Regions from separate parts of the Desulfoplanes sp. PS50 genome, predicted to be linked through region 1. Evidence: predicted binding sites of a transcription regulator. Region 1 holds the regulator's gene; the other holds the start of a gene.
The links. The regulator HrcA, encoded in region 1, represses chaperone genes, less so after heat shock. The targets are predictions, from matches to a motif close to TGTTAGCACTCNNNNNNNNNGAGTGCTAACA.
Positions count from the first base shown of each region.

Region 1 (5,519 bases):
ATGAGGAAAAAAAGGAGATGTGTTTTCATGGACCACTGATGGGAAAAAGGGAAGGGCTACTGATACAAAAAGGCCTGGACTCACTGATAAAGTGGTCCAGGCCTTGTACTCTAGGAAGCTGGTATTAGCCTGTCAAGGCTATTTGACCTCGGTGTAGTCGGCGTCGACAACGTCTTCGTCATCGGACTTTTCAGCTCCAGCTGCCTGATCAGCCCCAGGCTGCCCGGCACCGGACTGGTCTTCAGCGGATTTCTGGGCATAGAGCTTTTCAGCGAGCTTGTGGGATGACTGGGCCAGTTCCTCCGTAGACTTGGTAATGGCTTCGGCATCTTCGCCTTCCATGATCTTTTTGAGTTCTTCGATTTTGGTCTCGATTTCGCCCTTGAGTGTCGCGTCGACCTGATCGCCGAGGTCACGGAGGGATTTTTCCGTGGTGTAGATCAGACTGTCGGCATGGTTGCGGGCCTCGATGAGCTTCTGACGCTGTTTGTCCTCGTCGGCGTGGGCCTCGGCATCCTTGACCAGGTTCTGGATCTCGTCTTCGGAGAGACCGCTGGAGGCGGTGATCCGGATGGACTGTTCCTTGCCTGTTCCCAGATCCTTGGCCGACACGTTCACGATGCCGTTGGCATCGATGTCAAAGGTGACTTCAACCTGAGGGACACCGCGGGGGGCTGCAGGGAGACCTGTCAGCTCGAAGCGTCCCAGGGTCATGTTATCCGAGCACATGGGACGTTCACCCTGGAGAACATGAATGGAAACCGAAGGCTGATTGTCAGCGGCAGTGGTAAAGGTCTGGCTTTTGCGGGTGGGGATGGTCGTGTTCCGTTCGATGAGTTTGGTGAAGACCCCGCCAAGGGTTTCGATCCCCAGGGAAAGGGGGGTGACATCGAGGAGAAGAACATCCTTCACGTCTCCGGCAAGAATGCCGCCCTGGATGGCCGCACCCATGGCCACGACTTCGTCAGGATTGACGCCCTTGTTGGGTTCCTTGCCAAAAATACTGGTTACTTTGGACTGGACAAGGGGCATGCGGGTCTGACCGCCAACCAGCAGTACCTCGTTGATTTCCGTTGGCTTGAGATCGGCATCGGCCAGGGCCTTTTGACACGGTCCCTCGACTCTGGCGACCAGATCCTGGCACATGGATTCCAGCTTGGCCCGGCTCAGTTTGATGTTCAGATGTTTGGGGCCGTTCTGGTCGGCAGTGATAAAAGGCAGGTTCACGTCCGTTTCCATGGACGAGGAGAGTTCCTTTTTCGCTTTTTCACCGGCTTCCTTGAGACGTTGCAACGCCATGTTATCCTTACTCAGATCGATGCCGTTGTCCTTTTTGAATTCGTCGACCAGATAGGAAATGATGATATCGTCGAAGTCTTCGCCGCCCAAAAAGGTGTCACCATTGGTGGAACGGACTTCAACCACATTGTCGCCGACTTCAAGGATGGAAACATCAAAGGTGCCACCGCCCAGATCAAAAACAGCGATCTTTTCATTGGACTTTTTCTCGGCACCATAGGCCAGGGATGCGGCGGTGGGCTCGTTGATGATCCGTTTGACCTCAAGGCCGGCGATACGTCCGGCATCCTTGGTTGCCTGCCGCTGGCTGTCATTGAAATATGCGGGAACAGTGATGACTGCTTCACTGACTGTTTCACCCAGATAGGTTTCGGCATCCTTTTTGAGTTTCTGCAGGATGATGGCCGATATTTCCGCTGGACTGTATTTCTTGTCGTTGACCTGCACATAGGCGTCGCCATTGGGGCCGGCAACGATTTTGTAGGGGCTTTTCTTGGCCCAGGCCTGAATCTGAGGCTCGTCGAATTTTCTGCCCATGAGCCGCTTGACAGCGAAAATGGTCTTTTCCGGGTTGGTGACGGCCTGGCGCTTGGCAATCTCGCCCACGAGCCGTTCCTTGTCGGTAAAGGCTACCAGGGAAGGGGTTGTGCGACCGCCTTCAGGGTTGGTAATGCATTTTGCGTCTTTGCCTTCCATGACATAGACGCAGCTGTTGGTTGTTCCGAGATCTATTCCGATAATCTTACCCATGCTGTCCTCCTGAAAAATGAATGGTATCGAAAAATGTTTCCAAAGGGTTTTGGTTGAAAAATAATATATTGTTGGTGGTTCGTCCCGAATACCTGCCTTGGCGATAACCTCATCCAAAGGGGAGTTATTCGGTTTCGGAGTAAATCATAATGCGCCAAGTGATGTTGTAAAGGGCAAGGTGCGCAAAAAGGCTGAATATGTCGTTTCAGAAGATCAATCTGCTTCAGGGTCACAGTGCTTGCTGACAACGACCTTGGCAGGGCGGATCAGCCTGTCATGGAGTTTGTATCCGGTTTGCACCACCTGACTGACGCACCCTGCTTCCATGGACGGATCGGGTACCTGGGAGATGGCCTCGTGAAAGGCCGGATCAAAAGGCGTACCGACATGGTCCCTGCCGATGATGGCCAGACCGTTTTTTTGCAAGGTATCCTTGAAGATGCTCAAGGTCATTTCCACGCCCTGAACGAGATTTTTGCAGGCTTCTTCCTTCTGGCCGTGCTGCAGGGCGAGTTCGAGATTGTCCAGTACCGGGAGTATGCTCTCGATGATTCCGCTCGTGGCGAATTTACAAAATTCTTCCTTTTCCCGCACGAGCCGTTTCTTGAGATTCTCTGCATCCGCAAGGATGCGTAAGGACTCCTGTTTCTGGTCTTCGAGCTCGGCACATACCCGGGCGTATTCCTCTTCCAGGGGGAGATCCTGGGCGCCTTCCACTTCCCCGGCCTCTTCTTCCTGCTTTTCCGGGTTCTGTTCGCTGGCTGGAGGATTTTGTTGTTTCTTTTGTTTCATCTGATCGTCTCCTTGGGTGACCGGCCTGACAAGGACGTAAGCATGCGGGCCAGTACGTGGGTAATGGCTGAAAAAACGCATGGCAGTAACTTCTTACCCATGCGTACGCTGTGTAATCCCATATTCGATGTGGTTCGTCGCCCTGAAAGGGCTAGAATCGTGATTGAAGCATCTGACTAAGTACTTGGGCGGTAAAGTCAACCATGGGAATGATTTTTGCGTAGTTCATGCGCACCGGGCCGATGACGCTGATCATTCCGGCTGTCTGTTCGGAAATGGTGTATGGGCAGGATACCAGACAACAGTATTCCAGATCGTTCCAGGATTTTTCCTGTCCAATGACGATCCGCGAATCCCGCTCGTCAAAGATGGTGTCAACGAGTTCCAGAAGTCTGGAGCGTTCTTCCAGAAGTCTGAATATATCGCGCATCGCCTCGATGTCGGCGAAGTCGGGCTGGGTAAGGAGGTTGCTCGCGCCTTCCACGAAAATCTCTCGCTGAGAGCCTGTAGAGCAGGTTTTATCGGCAAGATCCAGGGCGCGCTGATACAGGGCGTCAAAAACCTGTTGGGCCGCCTGCATCTGGGCGCGGATTTTTTCCCGGACCGTGTGCAGGGGTTGCCCCTGAAAATGGCTGTTGAGATAATTGGCGTACTTGATCAGGTCGTCCGAGGTGATTTTTACGTCCACATCGATAATCTTGTTCTGAACGATGCCTCCCTGGAGAACGAGAATGGACATGATCTTGCCCGGAGTCAGGAGAACGAAATCGATGTGCTTCCATTGGACATGCCCCTGGCTGGGACCAAGGACGAGACAGGCCTGCTGGGAAATGGAGGAGAGAACCCGCGAGGTGTTTCTGAAAATGTCGGAAGGATCTGAACCCACGTGGCCAAGATGGTCGGAAATGGCGTCCATCTCATGTCCGGACAGGGGGGGGATTTGGAGGATGGTGTCCAAAAAGTGGCGCAATCCCTTAATGGTCGGAATACGGCCTGCCGAGGTATGCGGTTGGTCAAGCAGTTCCTTGTCTGCCAGGTCGGCCATGGTGTTTCGGATACTGGCCGGACTGAGCTTGCTTCGCGATTTTTTGGCCACGATACGAGAACCCACAGGTTTTGCTGTGGCTATGTATTCCTCGACAATAATTGTCAGGACATCGATTTCACGAGGAGAAAGTTCCATGATTGACCTGTTTTTGGCACTCTCTAAGATTGAGTGCCAAAAATACGCATTCATGACTGTACTGTCAAGGCAGGGTCGGATTCTGACAGGGCTTATTTGTTTGCATGGCTGGTTTGCCCCGTTTTGGACGGCTTGAAACTCCCTCGCCGGCCTCGTACCACCAAGCCGTTGACCAGGAAAGTCGTGAAATTCTCACCAGGTGCCTGGCAACGGCTTGGTGAACGATGCCTGGCTCGGTCAGACAGTCAAGCCGCCCAAAACGGGGCAAACCAGCCATGATATTTCGGATGATTGGACGAGAACAGCTTTGCCCTGCTGTTCTGGAGCATTTTTTGGGGGTGTCAGGATTATACGTCAGCAGAAGGGGGGGTGCGATCCCATTCAAAGAGATAGGCCCGCAGTGCCTGAATCCAGGGGCGCGGGGTCAATCCGGTTCGCCGGGTGAAGGCCGAGCAGTCCAGAACCGAGTAGGCGGGACGCGTGGCCTTTTGGGGAAAATCCGCTGAGGAGATAGGCTGTGCGTGAGAGGGGACGCCACTACAGGAAATGGCCTCGGCTGCGAATTCGCACCAGGAGGCATGGCCTGTGTTGGTGAGATGGAAGATGCCCGTAGCCTCTGCCTGGATCAGGGCCATGGTGTAGGTGGCAAGATCCAGGGTGTAGGTTGGACAACCGACCTGGTCGTGGACAATATTGAGTGTGGGACGCGTTTGCGCCAGGGTCAGAATCTTGTCCACGAAATTGGTTTTGTGGGGGCCAAAGAGCCATGCCGTGCGGATGATCAAGGTTTTTTCCCACCCCAGGGCCGTGATCCCCTGTTCGCCTTCCAGCTTGCTTTTTCCGTAAACAGAGAGGGGATTGGGTTCGTCGTCAGGAAGATAGGGGGAGGATTTTTTGCCGTCGAATACAAAATCCGTGCTGTAATGAATGAAAAAAAGATCAAAGGCCTTGGCCGTGCGTGCCAGGATCACCGGCAGGCTTTTGTTCAGCCTCATGGCCTCCTTTTGCTCTTCTTCGGCCAAATCCACCTGGGTGTACGCAATGGTATTGAAGATATGCGTTGGGTGGTGATGTTCGATGTATTCCTCGAGGTTGGCCTGCACAAAGACGTCCAGATCCTTACGGCCGGGGCAGAGAATATCCCAGCCCTGTTCCTCGAGGACCTGGGCCAGGGCCTGACCCAGGAGTCCGGTTTTCCCACCAAGGACCAATGCCTTTTTCGGCCTCTTCTGAACCTGTTCCAAGCGGTTGGTGTGTGTCATGGCAACGTGTCTGTTCTGGCTAGGATTTACGCTGAACGAATTTGACCCGGAGTTCAAACAGGAGATCCCGAATGAGCCGCTCCTCTTCACATGTCAGATTTCCCTTGGTCTTTTCCTGAATCATGCCCAGGATGTCGATGGTCTGTTTGGCCAGTGGGATGTTCACTGCAGCCTGTCCGGTTTGGAGGTCCGGGATTTCTCCCAGGTGGACAAGCACCGTGGAGCTCAACGAC
Region 1 is NZ_JBSPZA010000015.1:23,415-28,933, reverse strand. Features, by position in the region: gene ACTVJH_RS08265 (penicillin-binding protein activator) at 1-29, opposite strand, end outside; gene dnaK (molecular chaperone DnaK) at 139-2,049, opposite strand; gene grpE (nucleotide exchange factor GrpE) at 2,263-2,841, opposite strand; gene hrcA (heat-inducible transcriptional repressor HrcA) at 2,993-4,024, opposite strand; gene rfbD (dTDP-4-dehydrorhamnose reductase) at 4,372-5,286, opposite strand; gene ACTVJH_RS08240 (DUF1844 domain-containing protein) at 5,306-5,519, opposite strand, start outside.

Region 2 (5,519 bases), on a different contig from region 1:
TAAAAAACATTTTTAATTTGTGAGGCTGCGTGGCTTTCAATCGCCGATAAATCCGATCCCGCCCGCTCCTGGGCCGGCATGACTGGTCAGGGTATAGGAGGCCTCGACAATCGGGATATCTCCAGTATCAAAGGTCTCTCTGATTTTTTTGACAAACCAGGCTGCCAGCTCGGGGTTATCGGCATGGGCCACGGAGAAGCGGAGGTTGTTTTTCCCCATGGCTGCTTTCTTTGTCTTTGCCCAGGTTTTTTTGCGAACCCCGTATCTGGAGAATCCAACACCACCGAGTTTGACCACCCCGTCCTCTTTGAAGGTGATGATCGGGCGGAGTTGCAGAGCGGAAGCGATCTTGCCAGCTGAGTTGCTCAATCTGCCGCCCCGGAGATGGTATTTGAGGGTATCGAAGCAGAAGAAGGCCCGGGCCTTGCCGGCGGCATCTTCTGCGATGCGCACGACTTCCTGCTGGTCTTTGCCCTGACTGGCTGCCTTGGCCGCCTCGAGAACCACCAACCCCATGGCCATGGAGTTACACGTGCTGTCCACGATGGCCACCTTGCCATCGAATTCGGATGCCACCCTGCGGGCTCCGTGAATAGTTCCGCTGTGGGCTGCGGGGAGATGGATGGATACACAGGCATCAAAATATTTAAGCAGAAAGGAATATATCCGTTTGAACTGGGTGGGTGTGGGCTGAGAGGTTCGGATAGAAGTCTTGAAATCCCGAAGCCGGGAGTAGAAATTTTCCCGTTCGATGCCCAGCTGATCGAGATAGGTCTCGCTGTCCCCGAAAAGGATGCTGTGATGAATGAAATGAATGTTGTATTTTTCGCATAATTCTTTGGGGATATCGCACCCCGTGTCCGCGACTACTGCAACCCTGGCCGCGTCTGTGCGATGCGCGTCACGGTTTTGCTGATTCATGTCGTCGATTTTTTGTTCCCGAAACTCACCTTCCCTGGCAGCGAGTTCAAAGACCTTGGCCGGGATGTTTGTGTGGATGTGCACTTTGGCCTTGGAGGAGGAACCGGCAACGATCAGGGAGTCTCCCAGCGTTGCAAGATCGCTGCGCAGTTTCGGGATATCGATGTTCTCACCGGCCACGAAACATTCTGTGCAATATCTGAAAGGGGAGTCTTCATGGTCATCGAAAAAATCCTCCCCGATCAGGGGGACGACATCGAGTTCGGCATTGCGCTGGGCATCCAGCTTCGAGGCTGCCAGGTCACCTTTTTCCAGAAAGCTGACAATGCCTTCGAGCATGTACACGAAACCCTGGGCACCGGCATCCACGACACCGGCTTTTTTCAGAGAGGCCAGCTGTTCCGGTGTACGATCCAAAGCCTGCTGGGCCCAGTCCAGAGAGTCTCGGAGCAGTTCGTCGAAGTCCGCTGTTTTTTTGCAATTTTCACGAACTCTCTCCGACCATTCCCTGATGACCGTGAGAATGGTTCCTTCCCGGGGGGAGGAGATGGCTTCCTGGGCCTTTTGGGCAGCCACATGCACGGCCTGGCCGAAACGTTCGGTGGTAACCTTGCCGTGGCCTTTGAGTCCTTCGGAAAGACCTTGAAAAAACTGAGCCAGGATGGCGCCGGAATTCCCCTTGGCACCCATGAGGGCGGAATCGGCCAAGGCATCGCTGACCCGGTGCAGGGATTTGTCGAGGTTTTCCTTGGCCCGTTCGGCAATACTCTTCATGGTCGCGGCCATATTGCTTCCGGTATCCCCGTCGGGAACCGGAAAGACATTGATCGCGTCGAGATGTTTCTGCATGGCCACGACCCAGTCGGCTCCGGCCACAATGGCCCGCTGCAGTCGGACCCCGTTTAGATATTTGATTTTTCCGAGAGCTGTTTCCATCTTGGTGTGCATGGTTTCGCCGGATGAGGGCGGATTGGGTGCTTCGTTGTCTGACAATTGATTATCCTGGATAGATGACATCGATGCCGCCCATGTACGGGCGGAGAATGTCCGGGATGACGACGGAACCGTCTTCCTGTTGATAGTTCTCGAGAATGGCCACCATGGTCCGTCCGACGGCCAGACCGGAACCGTTTAATGTATGCACGAAACGGTTTTTTTTGCTCCCCTTGGCCTTGAACCGGATATTAGCCCTTCGGGCCTGAAAATCCTCACAATTGGAGCAGGATGAAATTTCCCTGTATGTGTCCTGACCCGGGAGCCATACCTCTATATCATAGGTTTTGGCCGCGGAGAATCCCAGATCGCCGGTACACAGGGTAACCACCCGATAATGGAGACCGAGTTTCTGGAGGATGGCTTCGGCATGGGAGAGGAGGAGCTCCAATTCTTCATAGGAATGATCCGGATGGGCTATTCTGACCATCTCCACCTTGTCAAACTGGTGCTGGCGGATGATGCCCTTGGTGTCCTTGCCGTAGGAGCCGGCCTCTGATCGGAAGCAGGGGGTAAATGCGGTCAGAGCTGTGGGGAGATCTGCCTCATCAAGGATTTCATTCCGAAAAAGATTGGTCAGTGGAACTTCGGCCGTGGGAATAAGATAATAATCGCTGTTTTCCAGTTTGAACAGGTCTTCAGCGAATTTTGGCAGCTGACCGGTACCAAGCAGGGAATCTTTGTTGATGATCGCCGGGGGCATGATCTCGGTATACCCATGCTCCTGGGTATGCACATCGATCATGAAGCTCGTCAGGGCCCGTTCCATGCGTGCGGCCCAATCTTTGAGGACGACAAACCTGCTGCCCGTTATTTTGGCGGCCCGGGGAAAATCCAACCCGCCGAGATTGGTGCCGATTTCCCAATGCTCCCTGGGGGTGAAAGAGAAGCCGGGTTTCTCACCCCAGGTCTTTTCTTCCCGATTTTCGTTTTCGTCCCTGCCCACGGGTACATCCTCGTGAGGGATGTTGGGAAGGGTCAGCAAAAATGCCGTGGTCGCTCCATCCACCTCCTTGAGTTCCTCGTCGAGTACCTTGATCCGGGTCGAAAGTTCGGAGAGCTCTGCAAGAAGTCCCGAGGCATCTTCCTTGTTTCGTTTTTTCCTGGCGACTTCCCCAGAGGCCTTGTTTCTTCGGCTCTTGAGTTCTTCAACTTCGCCGAGCAGTTGCCTGCGTCTGGCATCTGTTTCGAGAAAGGATGCCAGGTCAATGGAGGCGCGCCTTTTATTCAGGGCCTCGGTAATTTGGTCAACATGGCCGCGGACAAATTTTACGTCGAACATGAACGATAACTCCTGACTGATAGGACATTATATCGGGAAAAGACGTGGTTTACGTTGTGGCAGCACGAATTTTGTCAGACAAAAGGGAGAGCGATGGCGGAATCATGGAGGATCAACGGCTGCAACAAAACGTCTTCACGTGCCCAAGTATGGCGGTTTTGTCAAAATAAAAATAAAAGTCGGATGGGATGGACCGTGTTCAAAAAAAAGAGAAAAAAGGAGCTTTTTTTAGTTTTTTCGAAAAATAGTTAGCAATAATTTGTTGATCCCTGTAAACAGGTCTTGGTGACGTTGAAAGATCTAAAAATCTTTTCAAATCGTCCTTGTAATTTCTTTTGCGATGCTTACAATCCGTCTCTGTTAGCACTTGATTTTGTCGAGTGCTAACAAACCTCGTTATCAATCAACCTACTATTGGAGGAACAAACAATGAAACTCAGACCACTTCACGACCGTATCCTGGTAAAACGGGTAGAGGAAGAAGAAGTAACCAAGGGTGGCATCATCATCCCGGACAGTGCCAAGGAAAAACCCATCAAGGGCAAGGTCACGGCCGCCGGTCCCGGCAAGACGGCTGACGATGGCAAGACTATCCCCATGGGCGTCAAGGAAGGGGATGAGGTCATCTTCAACAAGTATGCCGGCACTGAAATCAAGATCGAGGGCGAAGAACTCTTGATCATGCGTGAAGACGACATCCTGGCTGTTATCGAGGCATAGGCCCGAGATACCAACAGCAACAAATGGTCGCCCCTGTACCGCTGAACAAAGGTATGGGAACATCTGTTTCATAGTTAGTTTATCACTTCGATTGCAACAAAGGAGATACATACAATGGCTTCCAAAATCATCAAATTTGACGAAAAGGCCAGAGAGAGTCTCAAGCTTGGTCTTGATCAGTTGGCCGATGCCGTAAAGGTCACCCTCGGCCCCAAGGGTCGTAACGTAGTCATCGAGAAGTCCTTTGGCGCTCCCATCATCACCAAGGATGGCGTAACCGTTGCCAAGGAAATCGAGCTGGAAGACAAGTTCGAGAACATGGGCGCACAGCTGGTCAAGGAAGTCGCTTCCAAGACCTCTGATGTCGCTGGTGACGGTACCACCACCGCCACGATTCTGGCCCAGTCCATCTTCAAGGAAGGCGTCAAGCTGGTTGCTGCAGGTCGTAATCCCATGTCCATCAAGCGCGGTATCGACAAGGCCGTTGAAAGCGTCGTTGCCGAGCTGGACAAGGTTGCCAAGCCGACCCGCGACCCCAAGGAAATCGCCCAGGTTGGTACCATTTCCGCCAATAATGACGCCACCATCGGCAACATCATTGCCGAGGCCATGGACAAGGTCGGCAAGGAAGGGGTCATCACCGTTGAAGAAGCCAAGGGTTTTGACACCACCCTGGACGTTGTCGAGGGCATGCAGTTCGACCGCGGTTACCTGTCTCCCTATTTCGTGACCAATCCGGACAAGATGGTCTGCGAGATGGAAGAGCCTCTGATTCTGATCAACGAGAAGAAGATTTCCAGCATGAAGGAACTTCTGCCCGTTCTGGAGCAGGTTGCCAAGATGAGCAAGCCTCTGGTCATCATTGGCGAAGACATCGAAGGCGAAGCCCTGGCCACCCTGGTCGTGAACAAATTGCGTGGCACCCTGAATGTCGTGGCCATCAAGGCTCCGGGATTTGGTGAGAGAAGAAAGGCCATGCTCCAGGACATTGCCGTGCTCACCGGCGGCCAGGTCGTTTCTGATGATCTGGGCATCAAGCTGGAAAACATCACCCTGAGTGATCTTGGTAGTGCCAAGCGTGTGGTCATTGACAAGGAAACCTCCACCATTGTCGACGGTGCCGGCAAGGCTGAGGACATCAAGGCCCGGGTCAAGCAGATTCGCAACGAGATCGAGGACACCACTTCCGATTACGACCGCGAAAAGCTCCAGGAACGTCTGGCAAAGATCGTCGGTGGTGTTGCCGTGATCAATGTCGGTGCAGCCACTGAAACCGAGATGAAGGAAAAGAAGGCTCGTGTCGAAGACGCCCTGAACGCAACCCGCGCTGCTGTGGAAGAGGGTATCGTTCCCGGTGGTGGTGTCGCCCTGATTCGTGCCCAGAAGGTACTCGACGGTGTCAAGGCCGCCGACGATGACGAGACCGCCGGTGTCGAGGTTGTTCGCCGCGCTCTGGAATCTCCCATCCGCCAGATTTGTCTCAACGCCGGTTTTGAAGGCGCCGTGATTGTCAATAGCGTTCGCGAAGGCAAGGACGACTTCGGTTTCAACGCCGCCACGGGCGAATTTGAAGATCTGGTCAAGGTTGGGGTTATCGATCCCA
Region 2 is NZ_JBSPZA010000003.1:61,391-66,909, reverse strand. Features, by position in the region: gene ACTVJH_RS02330 (DegV family protein) at 37-1,914, opposite strand; gene serS (serine--tRNA ligase) at 1,919-3,196, opposite strand; gene groES (co-chaperone GroES) at 3,626-3,916, shown strand; gene groL (chaperonin GroEL) at 4,031-5,519, shown strand, end outside.
Region 2: groES (co-chaperone GroES) is a predicted target of HrcA. The motif match lies at 3,555-3,585, and genes of this name have one in related genera.